Prochlorococcus marinus str. MIT 0919: one gene and its partner. The main gene of each other region encodes a partner of the protein of the gene in region 2 in a complex. Links are inferred from orthologs where the notes say so. Each region holds a gene or a part of one and is shown on either strand. Other genes may lie near its edges.

Region 1 (8,188 bases), 960 kb from region 2 along the record:
TAAGCCTTCTATCTGCTGGAGCCCCTGGCATGACTCTTGAGAAAGCATTCAAATTAGCTGTCCTAAAAATATTCTCAATTTCCTTCTTTATATTAGTAGTATCATCTAATTGAATAATAAAAGCACCTAAAGACTGACCACTAGTAATAACAACCTCTCCTTGCCGTAAAGCAATTAAATCTTTTTCAAGTTTTACCAAATCATTCTCGCCTTTTTTGATTCTTTGTTCAAGTAGTTCTCTTTGTTTTTTTAAAGGTAGCAAAGCCAATCTGCTCTGTTTCAACTCCGCTTGTATATCATTCAATCTAAAAAGGCCGTCCCTTAATTGTCTATCCACTAAAAGCATCAGCATTAATGAGATTGAACTAATAAAGCTACCAGTTAAAATTGTTATTAAAACAGCAGTTCTTCTGGGTCTCAGCTTGAATATACTTAAACGAGCTTTCCCGATTTTTGACCCAAGAAAATCCCCAAGCGTTGAAAGTACGCCCCCTAGCACAAGCAAAAAAATAATTAATAGCCAACCCGTCACAATAAAAAACTACCAAGCCTGTAAGAAAGATAATATTATTTTATTATGCTTAGAGTTGGTTGGTTTAATTAAATCGTTTAGCAAGAGCTATTGGATCAAAAACAGTTATTTTTTTTCGATCTATCTGGAGAAGTCCCAAGCTTCGCAAATCCCCAAGCAATCTAGTAATAGTTACTCTAGTAGACCCTATCGCTTCAGCAATTGCCTGATGAGACAATCTAAGGTCAATCGTTATTCCCTTCTCTCCAGCCACTCCAAAATCCCTGCATAGAACCAAAAGGAAACTAACCAATCTAGAAGACATATCTCTATGAGTAAGAGTCTCAATCATGGTTTCAGTTTGTAAAACCCTGCTAGATAAGCCTTGAAGTAGAAGCAAGCCAACACTGCTATCTCCCTCAAGAGCATTTCTAACAGAACCTGCGGGTGCAGAAACCATTTCAACTCTCGTGAAGGCTACGGCATGATAAAAACGATCAGACCTCTGTCCTGTCAGCAGGGAAAGGACTCCAAATAAACTATTTTCTCTTAACAAAGCTACTGTTATTTCTTCCCCTGATTCATACACTCTTGTCAGACGAACAGCACCTCTTCTAATCAAATAAACCCTTTCAGCGGGATCCCCCGGAAAAAAGATTGTTTTAGAACGCTCAACCAACTCAGGAGTTGCTCCATCAAGGGCCCGAATTACATCCAGAAGGCTCTTCTTAGCTTGAGGTTGTTCATTAAGTTGGTTTTGTGATTGCACCCCAGAAAAATAGTTTGAATAGCAGCTCAAGCCAATCTCAGCAGTTGCCATTTTGGCAAAGCAATAACAAAGACGCTAAAGACAGCTAAAGAAATGACTTGTAGCAATAATGACTTTTTCTAGCTTTAGTTTTCAAAAACTCATTACGCCTTCATATAAATGAAGCATTGAAACATATTCAAAAGACAAGTAAAAACGGTATAAAAGCGTCATTGCAACACTATCTATAGTGTCTACTTATTGTGAAGATGAATCATGGCGCTAGATTTAAGGGATAATTTTTCAGATTTTTGACAGCAACCCCTAGCCCCATCAGTGCCTCAACAGAGAAGCCTTGTGGTGAGTTATATCCACTATCTTCTGCAAATTCAAAACCAAAGCTGAGAATTGTTGAATCGCAAGGCCAAGTTCAAGTTCATATGGCAAGTTACAGCGGTAGCTTTCCTCTTGTACTAAGTGAAGCACTGAGATCTGCAGGGCTTGGCAGTCGAGTATTAATAGCTCAGTTTTTGAAAGGAGGAGTAAGTCAAGGTCCTCAAAAAGCTATTAATCTCTGTGGAAGATTGCAATGGTTCAGGCCAAATACAAACTGCTACCTTGGCAGGAGCCACAGTGGGCAAAATCACTTGTCAGATGAATTTGTTAAATCCAAAATGGCAGTTCAAGAAATCTGGGAAGTATGCAAAGCAAATCTTCTAAAAGAAGCTGTCAATAAAATTGTTTTGGATGAGATTGGACTAGCAATGAAGTTAGGATTTATTAAAGAAGATGATCTAATAGAAACTCTTGAACAAAGACCTCGCTCTATAGATTTAATTCTGACAGGTCCATTTATTCCTGAAAACGTCATTGCTATGGCTGATCAAGTAACTGAATTAAGGTGCTCTAGATAATGCTTAAAAACGATCGCTGGATAAGTGAACAAGCCAAAGCAGGCATGCTTAAGCCTTTTCAAAGCAAACTAATCAGGCATCTGAAGCCTCAGTCTCAAGAGCAACCAGTTTTGAGTTTTGGATGCTCATCTTATGGATATGACCTAAGACTTTCTTCAAAGGAATTTTTAATCTTTCGCCATGTGCCTGGGACCGTAATGAATCCCAAAAAATTCAATCCTAAAAATTTAGAATCAACTCCGCTAAATCAAGATGCAGATGGTGAATATTTTATTCTGCCAGCTCACTCCTATGGACTAGGTGTTGCTTTAGAAAGAATGAAAGTACCCCCTAACATTACTGTAATTTGCTTAGGGAAAAGTACGTATGCAAGGCTTGGAATCATAGTAAATACAACACCAGCTGAAGCAAGTTGGGAGGGGCATCTCACTCTTGAATTCAGCAATAGCTCAGGGGCTGATTGTCGGATATATGCAAATGAAGGGATATGCCAATTATTATTTTTGGAAGGAGATCCTTGTGAAACGACATATAGTGATCGGAAGGGTAAATATCAGAATCAACCCGAAAAAGTTACGCTTGCAAAGATATAACTATGCCATTAACCCATCTGGTTACAGCCACTCCAGATGCTGAAAAAACCATGGCATACATTGCCAGAGTCAGCAATCCTAAGAATCAAGACAATCAAGATTTCTCAAAATTGCTGAAATACTGCATAAAAAATGAACATTGGAGTGTATTTGAACAAGCATTTATGACTATTCAAATTGAAACTAATAGAGGAATAGCAGCACAGATTCTTAGGCATAGATCTTTTACCTTTCAAGAATTCTCTCAAAGGTATGCCGATAGTAGTCAACTTGGCGAAATACCAGTACCAGAATTAAGAAGGCAAGATACAAAAAATAGACAAAACTCAATTCCTGACTTATCAATAGAAGTTAGAAATACTTTTGAGCAAAAGATAAGAAAGAATTTCGAAGAAAGCATTTCTTTATATAGAGAAATGCTTAACTCCGGAATAGCAAAAGAATGTGCAAGATTTGTTCTTCCACTAGCCACTCCAACTCGTATATATATGAGTGGTTCTTGCAGATCCTGGATTCATTATATAAATTTAAGATCAGGACATGGTACTCAAAAAGAGCATATGGATATAGCTAATGAATGTAAGAAAATATTTTGCAAACAATTCCCAACTGTTGCTATAGCTCTTGAATGGTAAGTTTTTTATCCATGACTTCTAGGATTTATAATCTTATATCCGGGCCCACTATTTAACTCCGAAAAGCTTTCTTTATCAGAAGTTTGATTATGAGAAAGGTCTTCTTTTGAAAATCCTACTTCATTTAGAAGTGCATGAGATAGTTTGCTTATTTCGTTGGGATCCAAGAATCCAACAAATTCTCCTTGCATTTCACCCCTTTCGTCAAAAAAGTTAAATTGTGGGACACCATTTACTTCGTATTTATCTACAAAAGAAAACCATCGATCATTATCTACATTCAATAAAACAAAATCTATTTTATTCCCGAGCTTCGTTTCAAGGTCTAGCATTGTAGGAGCCATTTTTTGGCATATTTCACACCAATCTGCATAAAATTCCAAAATGGTAGGTCTACCATTCGATAAAGCAATGTCAGGAGGAATAGATCTTCTAGCCAACTGATCAAGAGGCTGAGAAGGGGACAACCCTCCTCTCACAACAAAAATGAATGCCGAAAGTAATAAAGCAACCACTAAAAGAACTATTTTTTGTACTTTGCCTAATTCAACTGATCTGGGATTATTTTCCATAAAAGCATTGATTTAAAAATCAGCTTGCAGGTATATTTAGCTACTTTATTAGGAAAAGCGATCTATTTGAGCTAACCTTTCGAGCGGTTTACCTCTTTTGGGTATAAAAATAGCAAACAATGTAATGCATCCTTTTGGCACTGGACCTATTACTAGCAAAAATCCAATCTTCGGTACAGATGGCATCCGCGGGAAAGCATCTTCATTGTTAGCACCAGATTTTGTCCTAAAGATTGGGTTTTGGTGTGGATTAGTAATAGAAGGAGAAGGGCCATTCATTATTGGGCAGGATTCGCGGCAGAGCAGTTCAATGATCACCTCTGCTTTGAGTGCAGGGCTAACCGCAGCTGGGCGAGAAGTGTGGCAAGTAGGTTTATGCCCAACCCCTGCCATCCCTCACCTCATCAAACAATTTGGGGCTTCTGGCGGGCTAATGGTATCGGCCAGTCATAATCCTCCAGAAGATAATGGAATAAAAATCTTTAATAGTGCTGGTCAAAAAATAAGTTTGAAAGAACAACGCCTTATCGAAAAAGGCCTTACCAAAGAAATAAACCCTTTAGAACAAATAGGAGCAATACATTATCGAAATGAGCTAATTCAGCACTATTCAAATAGTCTTCTAGAAACTGCGAATGGGAAAACACTTAAAGATGTTTCTATTGTTCTAGATCTTTGCTGGGGATCGGCAACCTCATGTGGAGAAAAGATCTTTACATCCTTAGGTGCAACTTTAAAAACAATTCATAGCCATTCAGATGGAGCAAAAATCAATGTCAAATGCGGATCAACCAACCTAGGTCCACTTAAAGAAGCAGTTAAAGCAGAGAATGCTCAAATGGGATTTGCATTTGATGGAGATGCTGATCGTGTAATAGCTGTCGATGAGAAAGGAAGAGTTATTGATGGAGATCACATACTTTATTTATGGGGATCATTTTTGAAAGAACAAAACCAACTCCCTGAGCAAAGGCTTGTAGCTACATCTATGTCGAACCTTGGCTTGGAAAATGCATGGCTAGCCAAAGGTGGGCAGCTTGAGAGAACACCTGTGGGGGATAGATATGTTCAAGAAAAAATGTTAGAAACTAATGCAACACTTGGTGGGGAACAGTCAGGCCATATCCTTTCCAAAATGAATGGTCTTTGTGGTGATGGTCTTTTAACTGCAATACAACTTGCGACAATATGTAATGGGCTTAATCTTCGTCTTTTTGAATGGCTAAATCAGAGTTTCAAACCTTATCCACAAAAGCTCATTAATGTACCAATTAAAAATTCCTCCTCGAATCAATACTGGGAGGAATCAGAAGCCTTACAAGAGGCAATGGATAAAGCAAAAGTTGCGATGGGCTCCCGAGGAAGGGTTTTAATAAGAGAAAGTGGAACAGAGCCTTTACTGAGAGTTATGGTTGAATCTGAAGACCCTAAAATGGTTGATTCATGGAGTTCCCATCTTGCAAGTATTGCCCTTAATGATTTAAATGCTGCTTAATTATTAATAAACTCATAGCTTTTGCTTAATTCAGAAAGATCAGGTACATCATTATCATTACGAAGAAATAAGGTCCTGTATACTGGCAAACCTTTTGCAGTTACATATTCTTCTCTCTCTGTAGGAAGATTGTAAGGGTTGAAATTTAGCCATTTACTTTCCTTAGAATGGATACAATCAAAACACCCACTAAAGTTAATAAGTTTAATCATTGAAGTGATAACAGGTAAAACATCACTTTGAAGATATAGTTCAGATCCTAAAGTCAAGTTAGATGATAAAGAACCAAGTAAAGATGGACTCAAAACACGTCGCTTTTGATGCCGTTTTTTAAACCAAGGGTCTGGGAATTGTATAGAGACTCTTTGCAATTGACCCACTTTTAAAGATTCCAGCCATCTATGCAAACTGACATTTGCATTACAAAAGAAAAATCGTAAATTAGTTAGTTCCTTCTCTTTTCTTACTTTTTCTGCTGAATCTACAAGTTTACTTCTTATATCAACTCCGAGGAAATTCCAACCTTTTTCTAGTGAGGCAAAGTTAATCAGAAAGTTTCCCTTCGCTGACCCTATATCTAAATGTATTGGCAACGTTTTATCCAAAAAAAGATCTTCAGGATCAGGTATATCAAGTTGGTTTTGGAAAAAACGACTAAGCGGGTTTACATGTTGACGCACTCTGTAGGACACGATAAAAATTAACTTATTCAGCTTAAAAGATTTATTGCGAGAATTGATACTGAAAAAGCTTTAATATTGCAAAATGATAGAGCTTACATTCCACACTCTTGTTTGGCTAACCTACAAACTAGGAGCTACCTTTGCTTTTGGACTGCCTTTAACGCTATTAATTTGGGCCAATATAAAAAAAGAAACCTCTATAATCAGGTTATTATCAATTTACTGGAAAATAGCTAGCCTAATTCCAATAAGTATTCTTCTCATTACTGGAGATCGAGCTATAGGCTATTTAACTTCTTTAGCCTCTCCCTTGCTTTTAATAATATCAGTATGGTTCTGGGTAGACCTAAATGAAGAGTTGGCAGATCTTCCTCCTTGGAAGCCCTTGGGAGTAATAGTCAAAGTTTGGAGGTGGATAATAAGTTTCTATGGATTGCTTTATCTAGCTATTAGTTTAAAAAGCTTATCTTGCATTCAATCTATAACAGAGCCAAAATGTTTTGCACTCCAAGAAGCACCGGATCAATTCCACCTGCTAATAAAGAATTTATTTAACTTCCTGTTTGGAGCAGCTTGGACAGAAGCAATAGCTGCTTTCACAGGTTACCTAGCTCTAATTGTTTATGTTGTAGGACTGATTCAATGGATACTTATTCGCCTGCCAAAACAAGGAAGAATTGCTGGAGGTTTTTAATAAAAAACTACTGATTAAAACCTATTCTGTTTACTACATCTATACACCGCCCACATATTGTTAAATGATTTGGAGAATTCCCTATATCATTTTCATAATGCCAGCACCTTTCACACTTAATACCTCTTGCATTAGATATTTCAATAGTACCAAATTCAAAATCTAAGCTAGTTAAGACTTCTGCCCATGGCTCACCCCCTATTTGAAACTGTGAAACAAGCAACCAATCTCTTATATTGTCAACATCTGAATGACCATTATTATTAATAAATTCGATAGCCTCTAAGATAGAAGAGTTATTAGTTTCAAAGCGTACACTAGCTTGTAGAGATGAACCTAATTGCTGATTATTTCTACATTCTTCTAACGCACGATTCACTGAAGTTCTCAATTTTCTAATCAAAGAAATAGGTTCACTTAAAGATTCATCTTTCCAATCTCCTGGTGATGTTGGCCATCCTCTTTCAAATACAGAAGCTTCTGGCAATATATAAGGAATATTTTGCCAAATATCTTCTGCCATGTGACACAAAACTGGTGCTATTAATCCAGCTAGTCTCTCAATTATTAAAGCCATTACAGTCTGGCAAGATTTTCTCCTCTTATCATTTGGCGCACTAACATAAAGTCTATCTTTAGCTATATCTAAATAAAAATTTGATAAGTCGACGACACAATAGCTTTGCAATAATTGAAAGAATTTTGAAAATTCATAGTTTTTAAATGATATAGTAACTTCATCAATAACTTCAGAAGTTCTTTGAAGCATCCATCTATCCAAAATCGGCAAATCCTTTACTTCAATTGAATCTTTCATAGGGTCAAAATCATGCAAGTTTCCCAAAAGATACCTAGCTGTATTTCTTACTTTTCTATAAACATCAGAAAGTTGTTTTAATATATTAGAACCTATAGGAACATCAACTGAATAATCAACTGAGCTGACCCATAGTCTAAGGACATCGGCCCCATATGCAGGTTCAATCTTTTTATTAGAGCCACCATTAATAATTACTGAAGGATCAATAATATTGCCCAATGATTTACTCATTTTCCTACCATTTTCATCTAAAGCAAATCCATGAGTAAGAACAGATTTATATGGGGCCTTACTATTTGCTGCTACTGAGGTTAATAATGAAGACTGGAACCAACCACGGTGTTGGTCAGATCCTTCTAAGTACAAATCAGCAGGATAATTAAGAGCATCTTTTTTACTTGTAACTGCCGCCCAACTTGATCCTGAATCAAACCAAACATCCATAGTATCCATGCCTTTACGCCACTGATTTGCTTGAGATGCAAATGAGGGTGGTAATAATTCTGACTCATCTAATTCCCAC
Region 2 (8,014 bases):
ACAATCTATAAAAGGTGAGATTGAGTTTAAAAATGTTAATTTTAACTATCAGAATAGAAAACCAATTCTAAAAGATTTCAATTTAAGTATTCCTGCCGGTAGTACTATTGGAATTGTAGGATCAACAGGTTCTGGTAAAAGTACTTTAGTAAAGTTAATTTTAAGGCTTTATGAATTAAATCAAGGTGATATATTTATAGATGGAATTGCTGTAAATCAAGTCAATTTATTAGATCTCAGAAAATCTATCGCATTGGTAAGTCAAGAAGTTTATTTATTTCATGGGACAGTTGAAGAAAATATTGCCTATGGTAACAAACATGCAAACTTTGACGAAATAAACAAGGCTTCTGAGTTGTCAGGGGCATTTGAATTCATAGAGCAATTACCCCAAGGCTATAAAACAATCGTCGGAGAAAGAGGGCAAAGGTTATCTGGTGGTCAGCGGCAAAGAATTGCCTTGGCAAGGGCTATACTCAAAAATGCTCCAATACTTATTTTAGATGAAGCAACAGCTTCGGTAGACAATGAAACTGAGGCAGCAATTCAAAGGTCTCTAAATCAAATAACCTCAAACAGAACAACCTTAGTTATCGCGCATAGGCTAAGCACAGTTAAAAATGCAGATGAAATTATTGTTCTTGAGCAAGGAAACATAATAGAAAGAGGAAACCATCAAGCATTGTTAGACCAAAAAGGTATTTATTTCGATCTTTGGAAAGTACAAGCAGGGTATTGATGGTTTATTAAGAGCATTAAAAATGCTCTTAAATATTTGTTCTTAGGAACTATAAAAATTAAATGACGTTATCACACGTTCAAATATACCTTTAACCTTTGGCCAGCGAGTCTCATTTGTACTGGCTGCCAATGTAAATAATGCTCCACGGTTTACAACTACTGTGGCAAGCTCATGTCGGTCTCGATCAGGAAGATGGATAGTGTATTCAAGATCATAAAATATATGGTTTCTCTCCTCTCTCCTTGAAGCCTGAAGCAAATCTGCTTGTCTCCCAGATCCATCAGAAGCAAAAACTTCTTCAATTAAACTCTCTCCAATTTGTATAGGGCCTCCAATACTATCCAAATCCAGTCCATTCTCAATATCAGAAACGACTAAACTAAGAGTTTCATCACTATTAATCACATCATGAAAAACAACCTCTGGTCCGCCAGTTACTGATATACGGGTCCAGCCAGTTGGATAAAAGAATCCATAGGTTCCATCTGAGCTCTGAAATGCTTCTAATCCAGCTGTTGAGGATGAGTTACAAGCACATAAGACACTTATCAGAAGTAAAGAGCATAAAAATTGTTTGAAAGACTTGAGAAATTTAGGCATTGATCATTCTAGTTAGCGTATATTCTGCCTTTAGCTTGAGCTAATGAACAGAGAATGTTTTTTTACATTCTACTTTTGTTATCAAAGACTGCTTAAATTTAAGTTATCTGCAAAAAAACCCCTGAACGGATTTACCAGACCTCTTGCTCGTTTAATTGATCAATTTGAGCAATTACCTGGAATAGGGCCAAGGACAGCCCAACGGCTAGCTCTATTTATTCTCAGACAACCTGAAGAAAAAATCATTTCTTTTGCAAATACTCTTTTAAATGCTCGAAAGCAAGTAGGGCAATGCCATAAATGCTTTCATCTAACAGCTGAGATGGAGTGTGAAATCTGTATAAACACAACTAGAGATAAAACAATGATTTGCGTAGTAGCTGACTCTAGGGATTTACTCGCTCTAGAGAGAACTAGAGAATATAAAGGTCTTTATCATGTTTTAGGAGGACTCATCTCACCAATGGATGGTATTGGCCCAGAGTTGTTAAACATCACTTCTCTAGTAAAAAGAATTACAGATGATGGTATCTCAGAAGTAATACTCGCACTTACTCCAAGTGTGGAAGGAGATACAACCAGTCTTTATCTAGCCAAGCTTTTAAAAGCGTTTGTCAAGGTTACAAGAATTGCATATGGCCTACCAGTGGGAAGTGAGCTGGAATATGCAGATGAAGTTACACTAGCAAGAGCTCTTGAGGGACGAAGAGATGTCTAAAACAGTTTCTAACAATATGACTAAACAAAGTAGACATACTAAATACAGTAAGGCTTTACCAGAAGAACGCTTGCCTGAGTGGATCAAGCCCTCAATAGGCAAAGCATCTCAACTGGAGCGTGTTCAAAAATTAGTCAAGGAAAACAGGTTGCATACCATTTGTGAAGAGGGGAGGTGTCCTAATCGAAGCGAATGTTATAGCTCTGGAACAGCAACTTTTTTGCTTGGAGGGTCAATATGTACAAGAAGTTGTGCATTTTGCCAAGTGGAGAAAGGACAGTCGCCAAGAATCTTTGATGATGATGAACCAAAACGTGTTGCGAAAGCAATAAAGGAGTTAAATCTCAATTATGTCGTATTAACATCCGTCGCAAGAGATGACCTCCCAGATCATGGTGCAAGTATCTTTACTCAAACAATTAAGGAAATCAGAAAACTAATTCCAAGAATAAATATCGAAGTTCTTACACCAGATTTCTGGGGAGGAGCCAGAGATGAGAGTGAAGCAATACAACTACAACTACATAGATTGTCAATTGTTCTGAAAGCTCAGCCTATTTGCTTTAACCATAATCTTGAGACTGTAGAGCGTCTTCAGAAGGAAGTTCGTAGAGGTGCAACATATAGGAGGTCATTATCGTTATTACAAGCTTCAAGTACGTTAGCCCCTCATATACCTACAAAATCAGGGATTATGTTAGGGCTTGGTGAAAATCATGATGAAATTATTCAAACTTTTCATGACTTGAGAGCTGTCAACTGCCAACGGATAACCATAGGTCAATACCTAAGGCCCTCTCTTGCACATATACCTGTTAAGAAGTATTGGCACCCAGTTGAATTTGAAGAGCTTGCAAAAATTGCATATACCTTAGGTTTTAAGAAGGTAAATAGCGGACCTTTAGTTAGAAGTAGTTATCATGCTGAGAAAAACTAAAGCAAAAATCTTAATTGAGTTCCCAAAGTTTACGACTATATTTGTAGACTTCTGAGCAATCTGCAGTCATTAAGCTTCCTGAACCGCCCCAAATCAACCTCAAAGGCAAGTCAAAAGGCGCTGAGCCAACACTCCTAACAATTTGGAATCCACGCCTTTGAAAGTATCTAATTAATTTATGATGTTGAAAGTTTTCATCATAAATTGCTAATAGGCGAGCTTTCCTACAAACTGTTTCTTCCAAAGCCCATGCCATAGTGGCAGCCCAAATTAAATGCCCAATTCCCTTAGGGGCATTTTTTCTAACTATCATAGTGTCAAGCTGTAATCCATTAACACCGTTGTAAGCCCAGCCTTTCATCTCTCCAAGGATTTGAACCTTTTCAGTTGTTAAGAACCTCGCTACAGAAAGTTTGAAAGCCCAAAAATTTATTGGTCTTCTGACTTGAATTCTTAGCAAAAAGCCTTTATTAAAAGCTTGCTTCTCTAACTCAGCTAAACCATCAATAGTCATGCACTTGGCCAAATTGTGTTACCAGGTAGACGTTTAGAGAGCTTATCTATATGTTTTTGTCGTTCTGCAAATCTAGCCCTGTCATCATCAGTAAAACTATCTTTACAATTAAGACATTGAACTCCTGGCATATAAATGGGATTATCGCAATCAGTCGGTGACAACGGCATTCCACATGCATAACACAATTTATAAACGCCAGGGTTCAGATGATGGTTTAATGAAACTCTTTGGTCAAAAACAAAACATTCTCCTTTCCAGCGACTATCACTTTGTGGGACTTCCTCAAGATAACGTAGAATACCGCCTCTTAAATGATGAACTTCAGTAAAACCTCTCTTATTTAAAAAAGAAGTAGCCTTCTCACATCTTATTCCTCCAGTACAAAACATTGCTATTCTTTTGGCTGAGTTCTCTTCAAGTAAAGAATTTAAATTATTATCGACCCATTCTGGAAAATCTCTAAATTTATCTGTGTGAGGGTTAACTGCTCCCTCAAAAGTACCAACTCCAATTTCATATTCATTGCGAGTATCTATCAAGATAGTCTCAGGATCATCCACAAATTCATTCCATTGCGATGGCTCTACATATGTACCAACAGTTTCATTAGGGCTAACTTCCGGGATGCCCATAGTAACTATTTCATTTTTCCTTCGGGATTTAAACCGGCGAAATGCTTGCTTATCAGACCAACTAAACTTAATTTGCAAAGGATTTTTCAATCCAATAGAGTGCAGTTTACCGAGCAATATTCCAACTGCTTCCTCTGATCCACATATAGTTCCATTAATACCTTCTAAACCAACTAGGACAGTTCCTCTAATCTGATGTTGATCAGCAATGTTAGACAATTCAAGAGGCAATAACTCAGCAATATCAGGGTCAACTTCGGAAAAACAATAGAAGGCTGCTACCTGCAATTGAACATTAACTCCTTTTGACGAATTATTATGGATCATAGAAATTACTATTAAAATTCACCCCTGCTTTCGAAAGCAACTGTTTGTCGGCTTCAACAGCAGGGTTAGTTGTTGTAAGAAGGCTATCTCCATAAAAAATCGAGTCAGCACCTGAAAGGAAGCAAAGTATCTGTGCTTCATTAGTCAGCTGCTCGCGTCCGGCACTAAGGCGTATTCGCGATTGGGGCAAAAGGATTCGTGCCGTTGCAACCATTCTCACCATTTCTATTGGGTCGATTGGAGGTAGATCTTCTAAAGGAGTACCTTCTACAGCTACTAATGCATTTATTGGGACACTTTCAGGATGAGGACTCATATTAGCTAACACTTTTAAAAGAGAAGCTCTATCTTCAATAGACTCACCAAGGCCAATAATGCCTCCTGTACAAAGAGTTATTCCTGCTGAACGAACTCTTTCAAGGGTTTCTAATCTTTCTTGGAAGGTACGAGTTGAAATAATCTCATTATAATTTTCTGGACTTGTATCAAGATTATGGTTGTAAGCCGTCAAGCCTGCTTCAGCCAACCTAGAAGCTTGTTGGTCAGTCAACATTCCTGCTGTGACACATGCCTCCATACCTAAATCTTTTACCCCTCGAACCATTTCAAGCATTGATTCAAACGCTTTACCATCACGAATCTCTCTCCAAGCCCAACCCATACAGAATCTGTCTGCACCTGAGTCCCTAGCAGCTCTGGCCTGCTGAAGCACTTGACTTACTTCTAAGTCAGAAAAACTGGTTACATCACTACTGTTATGAATAGATTGCGAACAATATGAACAATCTTCTTCACAACCACCTGTCTTGACACTCAAGAGAGAAGCAAGTTGAACGTTATAACCTGGATTGGCATTCCTATGAACAGTCTGAGCATCCCAAAGAAGATCTACCAAAGGCTTTTCTAATAGAGCTTGTATTTCTAGAATGGTCCAATCATGCCTAGGGTCACAAAAGGTAGACGACGTTTGTTTGGTATTTATCAAAGTCATAGATTCAAATTTCAATTAGTAGAAGTATCAGATCCAATTTGCTCTAGCCCACCGAATCGCCTACGTCGAGATTGATAGTCTAGTAATGCTTTTAGTAGAGAGTCCTGATTAAAGTCTGGCCACAAAATATCAGTTACATGAATTTCTGCATACGCCAGTTGCCAAAGCAAAAAATTACTTATCCGCCTTTCTCCGCTGGTTCGAATAAGAAGATCTGGATCAACATCATTTGCTGTTGATAATTCTGCAGCAAAAACATTCTCATCAATTGAAGAAGGTTCTAAATCTCCCTCTACAGATCTTTGGGCAAGTCTTTGGGCAACTTTTACCAATTCTCTTCTACCTCCATAATTTGTACAAACATTGAAATGTATCCCCGTATTACCTGAGGTAAGAGCTGTTGCCTCTGAAATCAAATCTTGAAGTTTTTCTGGCAATTGGTCCAAATCACCTAGGAACCTGATTCTCACTTCTTGCAAGATCAAAGCTTCGAGTTCTCTCTTAAGGACGCGTTGAAACAAAGCCATTAGAAAACTGACTTCTTCGCCAGGTCTTGACCAATTTTCTGTTGAGAAGGCATAAACAGTAAGTGCTCTTACACCCCAGTCCCTGCACAAGCGTAAAGTTGTTTTCAATGCATCAACACCAGCCATATGGCCCATTGCTCTTGTTAAACCTCTTGCCTTTGCCCATCTACCATTACCATCCATTATCACAGCGATATGCTCTGGAATCCTCAATGGATCTAATTCCTCAGGCAAAGGCGAATGAAAAAACTTTTTATCTGAAGTAATTGAAGAAGATTTCGTCATTTCAAATTCTCCTTAACTGAAGTCGATGGAGAAATACCATTCTTTGTATTAGAAAGTTTTCCATCAACATTAGGAGCCTCTGATTCAGAGAGATTTGAATTAACAGATGAGACCTTAGTCAACACTTTACCCGCTGGAGGACTCAAGAACTCTTTTAGAAGATCTAACAATCTACTGCTAGTAATAGGCCTTTCAAGACGACCCTGATTTGCTAAAGACAAAGTCCCTGTTTCCTCTGAAACAACTACACAAATACATCTATCAAATCGCTCCGTAATGCCAAGAGCTGCAAGATGTCTTGTTCCATAACGACTGATAGTTTGTCTTGAAAGAGGCAAAATAACTCCAGCAGAAATGATTCTATTTCCTTTAACTAAAACGGCCCCATCATGGAGTGGAGTATCAGCAGCAAAAAGATTTAATAAAAGCTCTGTTGATACTTGAGCATCAATAGGGACGCCAGGGTAAAGAAAATCTTCTGGTCGCAAATCACTACCCATATCCAAGACAATAAGTGCTCCTCTTCTATTTTGTGAAAGTCTGCCTGCTGCTTCTGTTAAAAAAGAAACCGTATTAGTACTAGCTTGAAACTCCTTTTGTGGATTTCCCAATAAAACAGCGAGACGGCCTGTTCCAAGCAGTTCCATAAGACGACGCAACTCACCCTGCCATAAAATTGCCAAAGACAAGGAACATACCAACACCAAGCCATCAAAAAGCTTTGAAGTTATTGGGAGGTTTGCGAAACGATTGACAAACCAAGCAATTGATACAAGGAATAAATATCCTCTTAACAGCCAAAGAGTTCGGGGCTCATTAACTCTTGAAAAAAGTAAAATTCCAAGCGCTGAAGCAAACAATATGTCTAGCAGGAAGCGCAAATTTATTAGCCAGCCAAAATTCACCCCTTTAACCCAGTTTCTATAAATTTACCTACCCTTTTGCAATAAAGCGATGAGGAAGCACGTCATATCGCAATAGATCTTCAGGCAATTCTCTTAATTGAATCAACTCAGACATGCCATCTGCAACTAAAACTGAAGCTGGCCTTGGAATACGATTGTAATTTGAACTCATTGAGAGGTTGTATGCACCTGTAGCAAAAACACCCAAAATATCCCCAGTCGAAGTAGCAGGGAGGGAAATTTCTTTTAAAAGAACATCCCCAGATTCACAATGCTTTCCAGCAATAGTTACTACTTCTTTAGCCACTGCGAAGGGCCTATCAACCAAGCAAGCTGTGTAAACAGATTCGTAAGTTATTGGCCTGGGATTGTCACTCATCCCACCATCAATGGAAATATAAGTTTTCCCCCCTGGAATATCCTTGCGAGAACCAATTTGATAAAGAGTTAGCCCTGACGCTGCGATAAGAGATCTTCCTGGCTCGCATAAAAGTCTTGGCAAAACTAAATTTCTGGCTTCACATGCAGTAACAACAGCCCTAGAGACTGCTTTTACCCAGCTTTGAATTGAAGGGGGGTCATCAGAAGATATATATTTCACACCTAAACCACCTCCAACATTTAAGTCTTTTATAGGGAGACCCAGATTTCTACCAGTTTGCAAAACATCTGCCATGACTTCAGACAAATCCTTATGAGGTTTTAATTCAAATATCTGACTACCAATATGCGCATGAAGACCAATTAAGTTTATATATTCATTCTTCTTCAACTGCGTAAATACCTCTTCCAATTGCTCAGGGTCGAACCCAAATTTACTATCAAGATGTCCT

Evidence for each region.
Region 1: the proteins of cdaA (region 2) and glmM are in contact, whole or in part, in a crystal structure (PDB 7OJS), measured with the Bacillus subtilis proteins. The link is inferred for Prochlorococcus marinus str. MIT 0919 from one-to-one orthologs.

Annotation. Positions count from the first base shown.
Region 1 is NZ_CP114779.1:1,436,523-1,444,710, reverse strand. Bases 3,322-6,282 are described here. They hold glmM (phosphoglucosamine mutase), read left to right. Parts: upstream 3,322-4,097; coding sequence 4,098-5,468; downstream 5,469-6,282. Other genes in these bases: O5635_RS07825 (DUF3177 family protein), read left to right, coding at 6,234-6,282; trmB (tRNA (guanosine(46)-N7)-methyltransferase TrmB), read right to left, coding at 5,465-6,148; O5635_RS07840 (thioredoxin domain-containing protein), read right to left, coding at 3,407-3,973; thyX (FAD-dependent thymidylate synthase), read left to right, coding at 3,322-3,401. Also shown: O5635_RS07865 (DUF3084 domain-containing protein), read right to left, coding at 1-532; global nitrogen regulator NtcA, read right to left, coding at 597-1,331; O5635_RS07855 (cob(I)yrinic acid a,c-diamide adenosyltransferase), read left to right, coding at 1,571-2,173; dcd (dCTP deaminase), read left to right, coding at 2,173-2,766; more of thyX, read left to right, coding at 2,769-3,321; more of O5635_RS07825, read left to right, coding at 6,283-6,845; ileS (isoleucine--tRNA ligase), read right to left, coding at 6,853-8,188. UniProt on the Bacillus subtilis protein: Catalyzes the conversion of glucosamine-6-phosphate to glucosamine-1-phosphate. Glucosamine-1-phosphate is used for cell wall biosynthesis.
Region 2 is NZ_CP114779.1:473,673-481,686, forward strand. Bases 5,228-8,014 are described here. They hold cdaA (diadenylate cyclase CdaA), read right to left. Parts: upstream 7,182-8,014; coding sequence 6,273-7,181; downstream 5,228-6,272. Other genes in these bases: bioB (biotin synthase BioB), read right to left, coding at 5,228-5,464; O5635_RS02680 (isoprenyl transferase), read right to left, coding at 5,476-6,276; lysA (diaminopimelate decarboxylase), read right to left, coding at 7,210-8,014. In the rest of the region: O5635_RS02645 (ABC transporter ATP-binding protein), read left to right, coding at 1-739; photosystem II reaction center PsbP, read right to left, coding at 782-1,342; recombination mediator RecR, read left to right, coding at 1,386-2,060; lipA (lipoyl synthase), read left to right, coding at 2,077-2,997; O5635_RS02665 (hypothetical protein), read right to left, coding at 3,008-3,511; O5635_RS02670 (rhodanese-related sulfurtransferase), read right to left, coding at 3,508-4,473; more of bioB, read right to left, coding at 4,463-5,227. UniProt on the Bacillus subtilis protein: One of 3 paralogous diadenylate cyclases (DAC) in this bacteria, catalyzing the condensation of 2 ATP molecules into cyclic di-AMP (c-di-AMP). Upon expression in E.coli leads to c-di-AMP synthesis.